DNA from 3 places in the Peribacillus sp. NPDC101481 genome. Region 2 is predicted to be linked to each of the others. Evidence: riboswitches for the same ligand, from Rfam matches in the RefSeq annotation. Region 2 holds a riboswitch; each other region holds the start of a gene.

Evidence for each region. A riboswitch is a leader RNA that binds a small molecule or an ion and turns the genes downstream of it on or off. The one in region 2 is predicted to bind glycine.
Region 1: linked by a shared signal. The riboswitch ahead of gcvT (glycine cleavage system aminomethyltransferase GcvT) and the one ahead of glyA (serine hydroxymethyltransferase) in region 2 are both predicted to bind glycine.
Region 3: linked by a shared signal. The riboswitch ahead of ACIROD_RS22170 (amino acid permease) and the one ahead of glyA (serine hydroxymethyltransferase) in region 2 are both predicted to bind glycine.

What each region holds. Positions count from the first base shown of each region.
Region 1 is NZ_JBIWNJ010000001.1:1,005,119-1,009,164, forward strand. Features, by position in the region: gene gcvPA (aminomethyl-transferring glycine dehydrogenase subunit GcvPA) at 1-675, opposite strand, end outside; gene gcvT (glycine cleavage system aminomethyltransferase GcvT) at 693-1,799, opposite strand; glycine riboswitch at 1,938-2,021, opposite strand; glycine riboswitch at 2,025-2,112, opposite strand; gene ACIROD_RS04805 (DEAD/DEAH box helicase) at 2,489-4,046, shown strand, end outside.
Region 2 is NZ_JBIWNJ010000002.1:1,805,082-1,809,127, forward strand. Features, by position in the region: gene ACIROD_RS18670 (amino acid permease) at 1-1,147, shown strand, start outside; glycine riboswitch at 1,477-1,581, shown strand; gene glyA (serine hydroxymethyltransferase) at 1,766-3,016, shown strand; gene gcvT (glycine cleavage system aminomethyltransferase GcvT) at 3,155-4,046, shown strand, end outside.
Region 3 is NZ_JBIWNJ010000004.1:98,951-102,996, reverse strand. Features, by position in the region: gene ACIROD_RS22170 (amino acid permease) at 80-1,423, opposite strand; glycine riboswitch at 1,630-1,708, opposite strand; gene ACIROD_RS22165 (amino acid permease) at 2,211-3,599, shown strand; gene ACIROD_RS22160 (FAD-binding oxidoreductase) at 3,919-4,046, shown strand, end outside.

The DNA.
Region 1 (4,046 bases), on a different contig from region 2:
TTCCTTCAATGGCTCGATCCGGCCAAAAAAGTTCGGATATTGCACGATCACTCCTGCAATGTCCTCATTCGCCAATTCCTTTAAAGCAGCTAAGTCCGTCACACCGTCTTTATAAGGAATTTCGATCACTTCCACGCGTTGCCCTTTCGCATATGTCTTCACGACTTCTCTTGATTCAGGATGAACGGTTCCTGAAATGAGAATCTTCTTGCGCCGTGTCTGTCCTGAAGCAAGCATGGCTGCTTCAGCCAGCGCTGTCCCGCCGTCATACATGGAGGAGTTAGCCACATCCATGCCCGTCAATTCACATATCATCGTTTGATATTCAAAGATTGCTTGAAGCTCTCCCTGTGAAATTTCAGGCTGATAGGGTGTATAAGCCGTGTAAAATTCAGAACGGGATAGAACATGATCGACGATGACCGGTGCATAATGGTCATAGACACCCGCACCAAGGAAGGAAGCATAGTTTTTAAGATCCGCATTCTTGGCAGCAAGCCTTGATAATTCTTTCATTAATGCTGGTTCCGATTTAGCAGGCTTGATATCGTATTCTCCTTGAAAACGAACGCTCTCAGGGATATCATTGAAAAGTTCTTCAGCAGTGGATACCCCTATCGCTTTCAGCATTTCTTGTTTATCTTGCTCTGTCATGGGTAAATAACGATGTTTCATCTAATGACCATTCCCCTCTATTTACGTGGTTTTTTATAAAAAGGTGTTTGTATTATAACGGCTTTCAAACGTTTGGAACGGATCTCCACTTCGACTTCCGCATCCAGCACTGAAAATTCCTTATCGATAAGTACCAAACCCACGTTTTTCTTCAACGTTGGTGATTGGGTACCGGTCGTGACCTCGCCAATGACTTTATCACCGCTGTAGACCTTATACCCATGACGTGGAATGCCACGGTCTATCATTTCAATTCCCACAAGCTTGCGAGGAGCTCCTTTCTCCTTTTGCTCAGCAAGAACGGCTTTCCCGAAAAAATCAACTTCCTTATCGACTTTTACTGCAAAACCAATCCCGGCTTCTATCGGGGTGATGTCTGCTGAAAGCTCCTGCCCATACAACGGCAGTTTCGCTTCAAAACGCAGGGTATCACGAGCACCTAAACCAATCGGCTGAACTCCCTCTTCGTTTCCGGCATCCATAATCGCCTTCCAAAGGGCTGGACCATTTTCACTGTCACTATATATCTCAAAGCCATCCTCACCAGTGTATCCAGTACGGGATACCATCGTGGAGATACCGTTAATCATGACATTTTCCTTGAACTTGAAAAATCCAATTTCACTTAAAGCAGTATTTCCCGATAGTTTTTGTAAAATCTTCTCTGCAGATGGCCCTTGAAGTGCCAGCTGTGTATAGTCACTAGATACATTCTTGATTTGGACATCTTCCGATAAATGAGCTTGCAGCCAATTGAAATCTTTTTCTGTGTTCGCTGCATTGACCACGAGCAGATAGTCATCCTCAGACCTTTTATACACGATTAGATCATCAACCGTGCCTCCGTTTTCATAACACATGGCGGAATATTGGGCACCGCCCTGTTTCAGCTTTGATATATCATTAGTCAGCATCTTTTGTAAAAAGGAAAGGCTCCCAGGACCCTTAACATCGACTTCACCCATATGGGAAACATCGAATAACCCCGCTTTTGTACGTACGGCTTCATGTTCGTCCTTTATACCCGAAAATTGGACAGGAAGTTCCCAGCCGCCAAAATCAATCGTTTTACCTCCGTATTCACGATAAACCTCAAATAGTGGTGTTCTTTTTAAATCGGTCAAAAAATGACCCCCTTCAGATTTTTTTAAATTAATTGGCTTCATTATCAAAAGCTTCTTGTCATTACGCATCAGATATATCCTGATTCATGATGTGAAAAAAGCACAAAAAAGGACAGAGAAAGCCCGTTTGAGCTTTTTCTCTGTCCTGAAACCTGAAAGTTTACCTATGTAATAGGTTTTCCCCTTTGGTGGCCGTCCCAAAACGGGCGGCGCTCTCCAGAGTTGCGTCCAATAAGAGTTCTTTTGCCTGAGAGATTCACTGCTAAGTTTGCTCCTTCGGCGCTACATCCGTAGTCTCTCCCCTTATCTTCACCCGCATATAAATGGTCTACCAATGAAAGGAAGCGAATAAGCCACCAAACATCGGTAAAACCCCTGAGCATCGTGGAATGCATTCTCTGCCAATTCTCCTGAAACCTCAGAAACCGTTTGATTGGTCTCCTTCAGTAATCTTGGATAAATTAGAAGTCTATAGCCCATACTAAGAAAACGCGAACTGCAAAATCGATGTACAAAGATTCTTTGTAGCGTTGGGAAATTGGAATTTTCTAAATATACTTATATCCTACCCTAAGAAACTTATCTCTGCAATATCTTTTGAAGAGAAATATTTTTATTACTTCACATATGAAATGTTCGGGTTTTGACCTTTTATTAAGGAAAATATGATTTAAGAGGGAGTTATTTCTATGAAAATCAATATATCCTTTAATTCTGAATGGAATGACGAGTTTCTGCAAAAGATGGAAAATGACGGTCCATGGGGAAACTGGGAGCTTTATAAGCTCGCGGTTCAAATGGAGGAAAATCTTATCATCCCTGATTTTGAAGGTTTACAGGCGCCCAAGCACCTTCCGCAGTTAACCCCGCTTCCCCATCAATTGGAAGCAGCCAAGCAAGTGGTGGAAAAGATGAATGGAAAAGCCATTTTAGCTGATGAGGTAGGGCTCGGAAAAACAATTGAAGCTGGATTGATCCTAAAAGAGTATATGATTAGGGGCCTTGTAAAAAAAGTTTTGATCCTTGTTCCGGCTTCCCTTGTCACACAATGGGCTTTTGAATTGAACACCAAGTTTCATATACCGGCAGTCGTTCAGAGAAAAAGCTATGTTTGGGACTCCTGTGATGTGGTCATTTCATCCATTGATACAGCGAAACGAGCTCCACATCGAGATATCATTTTCAAGCAGGAATACGACTTCATCATTATTGATGAAGCTCATAAACTTAAAAATAATAAGACGAAGAACTATGAATTCGTCCAAAATCTGAAAAAGAAATTTTGTTTACTCCTGACAGCCACTCCGATTCAAAATAAAGTCGAGGAAATTTTCCACCTCGTTTCGTTATTGAAACCAGGCCACTTGGGAAATGCCTCACTTTTTTCAGAAAAGTATAAAGGGAAAGGCCGGAACATTATTGAAGATGAACACCTAAAGGAACTTGTCAACACTGTCATGATTCGAAACCGGCGGGCCGATACTGGCATTGAATGGACAAAACGGCATGTGGAGACCATCACCATTGAATTTTCTCCAACGGAACAAGCATTGTACGATGCTGTTTCCAAATTCAAACCTATTTCGGATGGTTCTAAAGGAAGCGCCTTTTCGGCTCTCACTCTCCAAAGGGAAGCATGCAGCAGCAGAGAGGCGGTCTTTTATACATTAAAGAATATGAAAAATAAATATGATCAGCCTTCCCCTGACTTTTTAGCAAAGCTTGATGATTTATTTTCTAAAGTGAATGAAACGGTTCAGAACTCAAAGGCTGAAAAAGCTTTGGAACTGATCAAGAAAATTGATGATAAAGTCATTATCTTTACCGAATACCGGGCGACTCAGCTATATCTACAATGGTACCTACAGCAGAATGGAATTTCTTCAGTTCCTTTCCGAGGCGGTTTTAAGCGCGGAAAGAAAGACTGGATGCGAGAATTATTCCAAAAAAATATACAGGTATTGATTGCAACAGAAGCTGGCGGGGAAGGGATAAACCTTCAGTTTTGCCATCACTTGATTAATTTTGACCTGCCATGGAACCCGATGAGGCTCGAACAGAGAATCGGACGGATACACCGCCTTGGTCAGGAAGAAGATGTGATGATTTATAACTTTGCCACGAAAAATACAGTGGAAGAACATATTCTGAAGTTACTATATGAAAAAATAAATTTATTCGAGAAAGTAATCGGCGAATTGGATGATATTCTAACCAAACTGGATATTAACAACATTGAAGAATATT
Region 2 (4,046 bases):
AAGAGACTATTTAGGTAATATGGCTGCATTTGTAACCGGCTGGACCTACTGGTTTTGCTGGATTTCAATCGCAATGGCCGACTTAACGGCAGTTGGTCTTTATACTCAGTATTGGTTTCCTTCCGTACCGCAATGGATGCCAGGATTAATTGCACTAGTCATTCTGCTATTTATGAATCTTGCAACCGTAAAACTTTTTGGCGAAATGGAATTCTGGTTCGCATTAATTAAGGTCATCGCTATCCTAGCACTAATTGTTATCGGTATTTTCATGATTATTAAAGGCTTTTCCACTGATTCAGGCGCAGCAAGTTTCACGAATCTATGGAGACACGAAGGGATGTTCCCAAATGGAATAAATGGTTTTGTCCTCTCATTCCAGATGGTAGTGTTTGCGTTTGTGGGCATTGAACTTGTAGGACTTACAGCAGGTGAAACAGAAAATCCAGAAAAAGTTATCCCCAAAGCGATCAATAATATTCCTATTCGGATTATAATTTTCTACATTGGCGCACTTATTGTCATTATGAGTGTTTATCCGTGGAACGCAATCATCCCAACGGAAAGCCCATTCGTCCAAGTATTTGTGGCTGTAGGTATCGCTGGTGCAGCTGGTATCGTTAATTTTGTCGTCCTAACATCGGCTGCTTCGGCATGTAACAGCGCAATCTTCAGTACAAGCCGGATGGTATATTCACTTGCCAAAGATAAAAATGCACCTGTACCGTTTGCAAAACTTAATGACCGAAAAGTACCTTCCAATGCATTGTTCTTTTCAACTGTTGTCATTTTAATTTCCGTTGTTTTGAACTATTTAATGCCTGAAGGTGTATTTACCTTGATTACAAGTATTTCTACAGTATGTTTCATCTTTATTTGGGGAATTACAGTCATCAGTCATTTGAAATACCGTAAAACAAGGCCAGATCTAGTGAAAAAGAACAAATTTAAATTACCACTTTATCCAATTTCCAATTACTTGATCCTTGCTTTCCTAGCGTTCGTCCTTGTGGTTCTTGCACTTGCGGACGACACTCGTGTTGCCTTATTCGTTACACCTGTATGGTTCATTATGCTGATTGCGATTTATAAGATGGGCAAAACGAAGGTGGATCAGGCGAATCAGAGAGAGATAGCGGGGAATTAAGAGTCAAGAAATCCTTTGATTCTATTTGCGGTGTTTGTCCAGATAGTTGCCGCTCCATATTTTCCAACTCGGTGAGTAAAAAATCTGTCCGTTTTAAAAAAACAAAGATATCTGGTTGATCTTATGATAATTCGAAATAAATATTTTAGAATAGTATTGTTAGCGCTTTCAAAAATACTTGACATAATTATGCTCAACAATTATTCTAAATGTACTAAATTGAATAAGCGGATGACAGTTGTGGGAGAGTGCAAAGCGACAAGCCACCGAAGGAGCAAGTTCCAAAAAGACCCTTGGAACAAATCTCTCAGGTAGATGGAACCACAAATGGACGCACCTCTGGAGAGCGCGTATTAACATATACGCCACCAAAGGGGAAAGGCTCTATTAAAAAATGGAGCTAAACTCTCAGGTAAAAGGACAGAGAAGGGTAGAGAACGCTACGACCCTTTTCTGTCCTTTTTTGCGTGCAAAAAAGGTTGTAAAGCATACTATTTTTAACAGTTTTATAGAAAAGCAGGCTTGTAGCGGGCAAGAAATTTAGTGTCTAGTACCATATTGGAATTAGTAATTAAACGAAAATTCAGAATTAATAAAAATGTCTAGGAGGAAATTTAAATGAGTTTACATCAAAATGATTTAACTATTTTTGAAGCGATTGAAAAAGAAGGACAACGTCAACATCAAACACTGGAGTTGATTGCATCAGAGAACTTTGTTAGCCCAGATGTATTAGAGGCAATGGGAAGCGTGATGACAAATAAATATGCAGAAGGTTATCCAGGAAAGCGCTATTATGGTGGGTGTGAATTTGTAGATGTGGCAGAACAAACGGCTATTGAGCGGCTAACAAAACTTTTCGGTGCCAAATATGCAAATGTTCAGCCTCACTCAGGTGCACAAGCCAATTTCGCAGTTTTTTTCGCACTGCTTCAGCCTGGTGATAAGGTGATGGGAATGGACCTTTCACATGGTGGCCACTTAACTCATGGAAGCCCAGTCAGCGTTTCAGGAAAATGGTTTGAAGTTGTGTCCTATGGAGTTAGAGAAGATACTCAGTTAATTGATTATGATGAGTTGGAAGCTATCGCAAAGAAAGAAAAACCTAAATTGATTATTGCAGGAACCAGTGCCTATCCAAGAACGATTAATTTTGCACGATTTAGAGAAATTGCCGATCAAGTTGGTGCAAAACTTATGGTGGATATGGCTCATATAGCCGGTCTGGTAGCTACTGGTCTTCACCCATCCCCAATCCCATATGCGGATGTTGTGACAAGTACAACTCATAAAACATTAAGAGGACCTCGGGGGGGCATCATTTTAACAAACGATGAAGTAATTATCAAAGCGATTAATAAATCCGTATTCCCTGGAATTCAAGGCGGTCCACTTATGCATATCATTGCAGCAAAAGCAGTTGCATTCAACGAAGCTTTACAACCAAGCTTTAAAGATTATGCGAAACAAGTCATTGAAAATGCTACAACACTTGGCGAAACATTAAAAAATGAAGGTGCAGCCCTTGTTTCTGGTGGAACAGATAATCATATTGTCCTTTTAGATTTGCGTCCGTGGAATTTAACAGGAAAAGAAGCAGAGAAATTATTGGAAGACGCAGGCATTACCGTTAATAAAAATACGATTCCCTATGATCCTGAAAAGCCATTTGTTACGAGCGGTATCCGAATGGGGACAGCAGCTTTAACAACTCGAGGCATGAAGAAAGAAGAGATGGTGAAAATTGGTGAAGTGATTGCAACCGTTCTAAAGAGTAAAGGGAATAAAGACGTTCTTCAGGAAGCAAGAGAAACGACCAAAGGGATTTGTGATGGTTATCCGTTATTTCAACAGCCAATTACTGTGTAAAGAAAGGGACAGCTTAATGGAATTATGCCTTTGCAGAAAACCTGAGCAACGGCCATGGCAGCGAGATATGTCTCCTGGCAATAAAGAAACCGGAAACAGTTGAACTATTTTGCAGAAAATCATAATTGGGGGTAAACCATGGGTATTGAAACAGCATTAAAGCAAACACCGCTTTTTGAAGTATATGAAAAATACGGAGCAAAAGTCATAAATTTTGGTGGCTGGGCTCTGCCGGTTCAATTTACCAGCATTTTAGAAGAGCATGAAGCTGTTCGAACTCAAGCAGGACTTTTTGATGTTTCCCATATGGGAGAAGTACTTGTGGAAGGGAAAGATGCCGAGAGTTATATTAACTACCTTGTTACAAACGATGTAACAAAGCTTGGCATCAATCAAGCACAGTATACCGCAATGTGTTATCCAGACGGTGGAACGGTCGATGATTTATTAGTTTATAAATTAGATAATGAAAAATATCTACTTGTCATTAATGCTGCAAACATTGAGAAAGATTACGAATGGATGAAGCAGCAAGTAAAAGGAGAGATGGCGCTCCAGAATATTTCAGAAGACATTGCTCAACTTGCCATCCAAGGACCAAAGGCAGAAAGCATTTTGCAAAAGCTAACGGAAATAGATTTATCAGAAATTGGTTCTTTTAAATTCGCCCAGCATGTCAACATCTCTGGGATTACCGACGTACTTGTATCCCGTACAGGTTACACAGGAGAAAATGGATTTGAAATTTATTTATCTGCAGACAAAGCGGCAGTACTTTGGGAAAAGATCTTAGAAGCAGGAGCCACGAGTGGATTAAAACCATGCGGACTAGGTGCACGGGATACGCTTCGTCTTGAAGCACGTCTTGCACTCTATGGCCAAGAACTAAGTAAAGACATCAGCCCGCTTGAAGCAGGAATCGGCTTTGTCGTAAAGACGAATAAAGAAAGTGACTTTATCGGAAAATCTGCTCTTAAAGAACAAAAAGAAGCTGGATTAAAACGAAAATTAGTAGGAATTGAAGTAACAG
Region 3 (4,046 bases), on a different contig from region 2:
GCGCAGACAGCCGAACAATGATATGTTCATAAAACAGATAAAGCCTTGAATTCATAGTGAGTTCAAGGCTTTATTTCCTTTAGCTATATTTTTTCCGAGAATTATATAGTATTACCAAAAGTATGAACCAGATTGGGGTTAAGAGCAGTGATAGTCGTGTAGCTTCAGCGAATAGCATAACAATAAGGATGAACAGGAATAATCCTAATATGGCGTAATTGACAAAGGGTGTAAAAGGAGCCTTGAAAGTCGATTTCGCTCTTAGGTCAGGCCTTGTTTTCGAATATTTGATATGGGAAATCAAGATAATGCTCCATACCCATATGAAACAGATGGCACTGATGGTCGTCACGACGGTAAATGCCTGTTCAGGTATCAGTTTGCTTAATAAAGCCCCTATTGATACAACGATTGTGGATGTTAATAAGGCATTGCTCGGAACAGCCTGTTTATTTAATTTTTCCAGTTTAGCAGGGGCTTCGCCATTCCTGCTTAACGTATAAAGTATTCGGCTCGTTGAAAATAAACCGCTGTTGCATGCAGAAGCAGCGGATGTCAAAACGACGAAGTTGATGATCCCTGCAGCGACAGGAATGCCGATTAACGCAAAGACCTCTACAAATGGGCTGCTCGTGGCATCCAGTTGTGTCCATGGGTTGACGCAGAGAATGACGAATAGTGCACCAACATAGAAAAGTAAAATCCGGACAGGGATTTTATTGATGGCAGATGGAATGTTCTTTCTCGGGTTTGCCGTTTCTGCTGCGGAAACCCCGACCAATTCGACACCGACAAATGAGAAGACGACCAGCTGTAAAGATAATAGGAATCCAGAAATGCCATTAGGGAACATGCCCCCATGATTCCATAGGTTCGTTAGGGAAACCGTTCCGCTATTGGTATTGAAGCCGATGATCAAAAGGATGATCCCCACGACGATCAAGGCGATGATCGTGATTACTTTAATGATGGCAAACCAGAATTCCAATTCACCAAATAACTTAACGGTCAAAAGGTTCAATCCTAACAGAATGACTAGGCATATTAGAGCCGGAATCCATTGAGGGATATCGAACCAATATTGCATATAGACGCCGACAGCTATGATATCGGCCATTGCGGTCATGATCCAACAGAACCAATATGTCCACCCTGTCACGAAGCCGGCCCATGGACCGACATATTCGGTTGCAAATTCAGTGAATGATGTATACCCTGCATTGGATAAGAGCAATTCCCCTAGTGCCCTCATCACAAAAAACAAGGCAATCCCTATTATCAGATAGGAAAATAAAATGGAAGGTCCTGCTAATTGTATGGCTTTTCCGGAACCTAAAAATAATCCGGTGCCAATGGTTCCTCCTATTGCGATCAGTTGTACATGTCTATTTTTTAAATCTCTTTTTAATTCTTGTTTTGCCAATTCTTACTCCCCCGTCTTTTTATAGTCTTGGTAGTGAATGAATTTACCTGAATGGTCTTGGAGAGAGGGACTGATTTTTTCGTCCAGCTTGCCTTTCCCATTGGTTTTAAAGCTGTTGTTTTTAGTCCAACCACAAAATGGACAATAAAAAAAGAGATTGGATAATACCAATCTCTTAAAGGGTTCAGAATAACAATTTTATCATTCGTTACTCTTCTGTCCTTTTGCCTGAGATTGTGAATCCTTCGGCGCTGCAACTTGTACAGTCTCTCCAGAAGCTGCTCCTGCTATAGTGTCATCCATAGCATTCATCGCTTGCTTGTATGCGGTTGTGAATAAATGTTGTCAGTGATAATCTACCACTGCTGAATCATTCATTATGCTTATAAAATAATATTGGAATTCTATCATCTATTTTTCGGAAGGTCAACAAGTTTTTTTTGAAGTGAAAACGGCAATAGCTGTAGTTTTATAGTGGTCTTAATTTTTATTAAGGTACTTGAAAAATTTGTTTTTTGGATGATCACTATTATGAAATATTGAACATCATTTTTTTGAAATGATATTTTTAGATAAGGGAAATTGCCAAGATATATTTGGTAACTGTTTATTTCAAAAATACAATTGTATTTTTACAGAATATTTACTATTATAAGATAAGAAAACATAATTGAAGTGTTATTGATATTTTTTTCGATAAAGCATTTCTAACCGCAATAATTAATAGAGAGTCGTTCGTGTTAAGGATGGAAAAGCATTACCGATATTGCATCTGGGGGAGTTAAACATGTCGAACAAGGAATTAAAGAGAGGGCTGGAAGCACGTCACATTCAAATGATAGCTTTGGGCGGAACCATCGGTGTCGGGTTATTCATGGGATCGGCGAGCACGATCAAATGGACCGGGCCCTCTGTAATGCTTGCTTATGCCATCGCAGGTATTTTTATATTTTTCATCATGCGTTCCATGGGTGAGATGCTCTATTTAGAACCGACTACAGGTTCTTTTGCAACCTTTGCGAGCAGCTATATACATCCTTTGGCAGGTTATATGACTGCTTGGAGCAATTGGTTTCAATGGGTAATCGTCGGAATGTCCGAAATCATCGCGGTTGGGTTGTATATGCAATATTGGTTCCCGGATTTACCGGCTTGGATACCAGGTGTGGTCGCCATGATCATCTTGGGGGCGGCCAACCTCATTTCAGTTAAATCCTTCGGGGAATTTGAATTCTGGTTTGCACTTATAAAAATCATAACGATCATATTGATGATCGTTGCCGGCCTAGGCCTTATCTTCTTTGGAATAGGGAATGGCGGGGATGCGATTGGATTATCGAATCTATGGGAAAATGGCGGCTTCTTTACGGGAGGCTGGACAGGATTCTTCTTTGCGCTTTCCCTTGTCGTGGCATCCTATCAAGGCGTTGAGCTTATCGGCATCACAGCCGGAGAAGCGAAAGATCCAAGGAAGACCGTAACAAAAGCTATCCAATCAATCATATGGCGTATATTAATTTTCTATATTGGTGCCATATTTGTCATCGTGACAGTCTTCCCTTGGGATCAACTGGATGACTTAGGAAGCCCATTCGTTTCAACCTTTGCTAAAATAGGTATCACAGCAGCAGCAGGAATCATCAACTTTGTCGTAATCACAGCGGCAATGTCTGGATGCAACAGTGGGATTTTCAGTGCAGGGCGTATGCTTTACACACTTGCATTGAATGGCCAAGCTCCAAAAGTCTTTGCTAAAGTATCTAAAAATGGAGTGCCGGCATATTGTACGATCGCTGTACTATTAGGATTGGGCATCGGGGTTATCCTGAATTACCTTGCACCGCCGCAATTATTCCTTTATGTGTACAGTGCGAGTGTATTACCCGGGATGATTCCATGGTTTGTCTTACTTATCAGTGAGCTTAAATTCAGAAAGGTAAATGCCGCTGAAATGGAGAAACATCCGTTCAAGATGCCGTTGGCCCCTTACAGTAACTATGCGACAATTGCCTTCTTACTGATGGTGTTGGTCGGTATGTGGATCAATCCTAGTACCCGGATTTCCTTGGTTGTCGGGATCGTTTTCCTAGCCTTGGTCGTAGCAAGTTATTACATGCTGAAAATGGATAAACGAACACCATTGGATGTTAAATCCGATGATGAAATTTCTGGATAAGAAACTCTATCGGAAAGCCCTTCTCTTAATTCGAGAAGGGCTTTTTTGTCTTTGGTGATTGTTGGAATTCAGGAGTAAAATGGCGAAATTCGAGTAAACCAGCGAAATTCACGAGTAAAACGGCAAAACTTACGAGTAAAGTGGTGGAATTCACGAGTAAAATGGCGAAACTCACGAGTAAATCAGCGAATCTCACGAGTAAAGCTAATTAGTCCCCGTAACAAGGGATGCCAGCAGTGGGACGCTTATGGAATGTGTCTTCCTGACAGACTTTTTCATAGGATGTAACATCATCTTTACCCGAGGGAGGGGGTATATTTTGGAAAGAACAAAGCTTACCGGGCGGGTCGTTACACCTAATGATGCTGAGTATGAGCAGGCCAGGATAAATAATAACTTAAGTTTTTCTAAATTTCCAAAGGTCATTGTGTTTTGTCAGAATTCCAA